DNA from 2 places in the Variovorax sp. 3319 genome. Region 2 is predicted to be linked to the other one. Evidence: riboswitches for the same ligand, from Rfam matches in the RefSeq annotation. Region 2 holds a riboswitch; the other holds the start of a gene.
The links. Region 2 has a riboswitch for S-adenosylhomocysteine ahead of metH (methionine synthase). Riboswitches for the same ligand answer to the same signal wherever they lie in the genome.

Region 1: linked by a shared signal. The riboswitch ahead of ahcY (adenosylhomocysteinase) and the one ahead of metH (methionine synthase) in region 2 are both predicted to bind S-adenosylhomocysteine.

Annotation. Positions count from the first base shown of each region.
Region 1 covers NZ_JAVDUZ010000002.1:261,031-263,426, reverse strand. Annotated here, with positions in the region: gene ahcY (adenosylhomocysteinase) at 1-1,028, opposite strand, end outside; S-adenosyl-L-homocysteine riboswitch at 1,094-1,162, opposite strand; gene J2X67_RS05520 (hypothetical protein) at 1,481-2,396, shown strand, end outside.
Region 2 covers NZ_JAVDUZ010000010.1:63,915-66,310, forward strand. Annotated here, with positions in the region: gene metH (methionine synthase) at 1-1,624, opposite strand, end outside; S-adenosyl-L-homocysteine riboswitch at 1,686-1,791, opposite strand; gene J2X67_RS19890 (PACE efflux transporter) at 1,840-2,295, opposite strand.

The DNA of each region.
Region 1 (2,396 bases), on a different contig from region 2:
ATCGCCTGGTCCTTCATTGCAGCCATGTGTTCGTGGCGGATCACGTCCTTGTTGCCGGTGGTGGTCACGAAGATGTCGGCCTTGTCGGCGGCGTATTCCATGGTGACGACCTTGTAGCCTTCCATCGCAGCCTGCAGGGCGTTGATGGGGTCGATCTCAGTCACCCACACTTGGGCGCTCAGCGCGCGCAGCGCCTGGGCAGAGCCCTTGCCCACGTCGCCGTAGCCGGCCACGCAAGCCACCTTGCCGGCAATCATCACGTCGGTGGCGCGCTTGATGCCGTCCACCAGCGATTCGCGGCAGCCGTACAGGTTGTCGAACTTGCTCTTGGTGACCGAGTCGTTCACGTTGATGGCGCGGAACAGCAGCGTGCCCTTGGCGCTCATCTCGTTCAGGCGGTGCACGCCGGTCGTCGTTTCTTCGGTCACGCCGATGATCTCGGCCGACTTGCGCGTGTACCAGGTCGAATCGACAGCCAGCTTGGCTTTGATCGCCGCGTAGAGGATGCGTTCTTCCTCGCTGGTCGGGTTGGCGAGCACGCCCAGGTCTTTTTCAGCGCGCTGGCCCAGGTGCATCAGCAGCGTGGCGTCGCCGCCGTCGTCCAGGATCATGTTCGGGCCTTCGCCCTTCGAACCCTTCGGTCCGAAGTCGAAGATGGCGTGCGTGTAGTCCCAATAGTCCTTCAGCGACTCGCCCTTGATCGCGAACACCGGTGTACCCGCTGCGGCAATCGCGGCGGCGGCGTGGTCCTGCGTCGAGAAGATGTTGCACGAGGCCCAGCGAACGGTGGCGCCAAGCGCTTGCAGCGTCTCGATCAGCACGGCGGTCTGGATCGTCATGTGCAGCGAGCCCGTGATGCGCGCGCCCTTCAGCGGCTGCGCCTTCGAGAACTCTTCACGGATGGCCATCAGGCCAGGCATTTCGGTTTCCGCGATGCGGATTTCCTTGCGGCCCCATGCAGCCAGCGACAGGTCGGCAATCGCCTGGTCGGCGGAAGAAACGGGGGTGGGCTTGAGAACAGCGCTCATGAGAACTCCAACAAAGCTAGTTTGAAAGGTGCCACTGCGTTCGGGGAAAGACTCACCGCGAGAACAGCGGGTGAGCGTGGTTGCGATGTAGTCCGAGCCTCACGCCTGATGGCGCTGCAACGCTCCTCGGAACGGGGGATTGTAGACGGGGCGAAAAGGAGAGGCCAATCTCGGTCTTTTGGCGTCTGTTTATCGCCTCGCGATCGCCAAAACATCCCGTTACGATTCTCGTGGGTTCGGTTCAGGAGCCACTCGGTTTGCTGCCGAAGCCAACTGAAAACAAAAGGACAAACATGAGGATCACAGGACATCTTGTGGGCTGGGGGCTAGCCTTGTTGCTGGCAGCTTGTGGAGGGGGAGGCGGTTCAAGTTCGGGTGGAGGCGGGCTATCGGCCACGGCAGGCAATGCCAAGCCCGGCACTGCAGCGACCAAGGCCCAGAGCGATGCCGACTTGCGCAACGGCATCTATCGCGTCTACGCCGCTAACGGCACACAGCAACAATTGGCGCTCGATTTCGAGGCGGCCAGCTACACCATGACGGACCATCTCGGCCAAGCTGAGTCTGGCAGCTTCTCAGAAGACTTCACCGAACCCGGTACATACGTGTTCGCGAGCAGCCGGATCACCTCCCCGGCCAACACGTCGCGCTTCAGGATCATGACCGACGCCGTAATCGGCGCATTCCCGTTTCAGGTGGCTTACTCGGACCCGGTCTCGTATGCGGCACAACCCTTCGTTGCCGCACGCGATTTCGTGACTACTGCGGCGCAACTGGATGGCACCTACAACCGCTTCAGTATCACGCGCAGCCCCGGCAGCGTGCAGGACTCTTCAATTCTTGCCATACGCCTGTCAGGCGGCGGCACGACGCTCGATATTTGCAATGACAGCATCATCTACAAGATAGACCTTTGCCCTGCGACATCCAAGCGCACCTACGCCGTCACGGCCGGCGCCGACAACACTTGGGTTGCAACGAACGTGTCCAATGGCAGTGATGTTGCGAACTTCCGCATGGCGCGCGTCGGTGGGCAGAACGTCTATCTGGCCGCCGGCATTAATGCCACCCCGGCTGTTCAGTTCTTGCGCATCGGCCTGTCCGATTCGTCGAACTGGCCCGCCACCCGCGGCGTCGGCGCATCGACCACGGGCAGCTGGGGCAGCAACCTGATCGACACCGCTAACTCGGTCCGAGCGGCCACCAACATCGACGGCACCTACGGCACCTTGACAATGCCGGTGGGCGGCACGTTCCCGCTGCAGCCCGAAGGCATCCGGGGCGTCAACAGCAACGGCACGAGCAAGTACTTCGCGATGCAGAACGGCCTGCTCTCGGTGCTCGTCGGTGCGCGCAACCCCAATACGC
Region 2 (2,396 bases):
CGCTGCGCGAGGCGTCGGGCACGTAGACCACCGGGCCTTCGTAGTGCGGCGCAATTTTTACGGCCGTGTGCACGCGGCTGGTGGTGGCGCCGCCGATGAGCAGCGGAATCTTCTTGATGCGGAAGTGGTCGTCCTTCTGCATCTCGCCGGCCACGTACTGCATTTCTTCGAGGCTTGGCGTGATGAGGCCCGAGAGGCCGACGATGTCCGCGCCCTCCACCTTGGCCTTGGCCAGAATTTCGTGGCACGGGACCATCACGCCCATGTTCACCACCTCGAAGTTGTTGCACTGGAGCACCACGGTCACGATGTTCTTGCCGATGTCGTGCACGTCGCCCTTCACCGTGGCAATGATGATCTTGCCCTTGGTGCGCACGTCGCGGCCCGCGGCCTCGTCCTGGCGCTTTTCTTCCTCGATGTAGGGAATGAGGTGGGCCACGGCCGACTTCATCACGCGCGCCGACTTGACCACCTGCGGCAAGAACATCTTGCCTTGGCCGAACAGGTCGCCCACGATGTTCATGCCGTCCATGAGCGGGCCTTCGATCACGTGCAGCGGGCGTCCGCCCTTGGCGAGGATCTGCTGGTAGGCCTCCTCGGTGTCTTCGACGATGAAGTCGGTAATGCCGTGCACCATGGCATGCGAGAGCCGCTGGTTCACGTGCACGGGGCTCTCGGGCGTGCCGCGCCATTCGAGCTTCTTGCTGTCGTCCTTGGCGCCGCTCTTGGCGGTTTCGGCCACTTCGACGAGGCGCTCTCCCGCATCGGGTCGCCGATTGAGCACCACGTCTTCCACGCGCTCGCGCAGCGTGGGCTCCAGGTCGTCGTACACGCCCACCATGCCGGCGTTGACGATACCCATGTCCATGCCCGCCTTGATAGCGTGGTACAGAAACACCGTGTGGATGGCTTCGCGCACCGGGTCGTTGCCGCGAAAGCTGAAGCTCACGTTGCTCACGCCGCCCGACACCTTGGCGCCCGGCAGGTTCTCTTTGATCCAGCGCACCGCGTTGATGAAGTCGACCGCGTAGTTGTCGTGCTCCTCGATGCCGGTAGCAATCGCGAAGATGTTCGGGTCGAAGATGATGTCTTCGGGCGGAAAGCCCACCTCGTCCACGAGGATGCGGTAGGCCCGCTCGCAAATTTCGATCTTGCGCTCGTAGGTGTCGGCCTGGCCCTTCTCGTCGAAGGCCATCACCACCGCGGCGGCGCCGTAGCGCTTCACCAGCTTGGCCTCGTGCTTGAACTTCTCGACCCCCTCCTTCATGGAGATGGAATTGACGATGCCCTTGCCCTGGATGCAGCGCAGGCCCGCCTCGATCACTTCCCACTTGGAGCTGTCGACCATCACCGGCACGCGCGCGATGTCGGGCTCGCTGGCAATCAGGTTCAAGAAGCGGACCATCGCGGCCTTGCTGTCGAGCATGGCCTCGTCCATGTTGATGTCGATCACCTGGGCGCCGTTTTCGACCTGCTGGCGCGCAACGGCCAAGGCATCTTCGAACTGGCCGTTCAGGATCATCCGCGCGAAAGCCTTGGAGCCGGTGACGTTGGTGCGCTCGCCGATGTTGACGAACAGCGACCCGGAATCGATGGCCACCGGTTCAAGGCCGGACAGCTTCATCGGGGGAACGGAAGGCGCGGGAACATCGCTCATGGGGGGGCTCACCTGTGCAGGAAAAAACGTCAGGTGAGCGTCGTTTGCGGCTTGCGCCCCGGCCAACGGGGCGCCTTCCAAGCCTGACGGCGGGCCTGTGGACTTGGGCCGCCGCTGCAACGCTCCTTGGAAGGGAGCGCAATTTTACCGGCTGCGGCAATGGCCGCGGCCTTGGTGGATGTTCAGGCCCCCTGCCCGGCCGCGGCAGCCGGGCTGACCGGCGCCGCCGAGGCCGGCAAGCCGAACACCCGGTCGAAAACCCAGTTGAAGACGAAGGTGTAGACCAGGAAGAACACGACCAGCCCCAGATCCATGACCAGTGCCTGCCAGAGCGACACCCCCAGGCCCCAGGCAAAGAGCGGCACCAGGAAGGCGATCAGCCCGCCTTCGAAGCCGATGGCATGCGCAATGCGCCGGCGCACACTGCGCCCCCGCACCGCCTGGCGCGATTCCCAGCGCTCGAACAGCGCGTTGAAAGCCAGGTTCCAGAGGACGGCAATAACCGATGCGGCCACCGCCAGCACACCGGAATGGCCCAGCCCGGCATCCGTCATCAGCGCCAGGCCGGCACTGGCGGCCACGATGGCAATCCCTTCGTAAAGGGTGATGTAGACGACGCGGCGCTGAAACCCCTGCATGAAAATTCCTCTTGGCAAACGAAAACGATGGCTGGACTTTATTTGCCTGAAGCTGATATAAAAAGTTAAGTTATTTCAATTCAATTGATAGATCGAGGGCG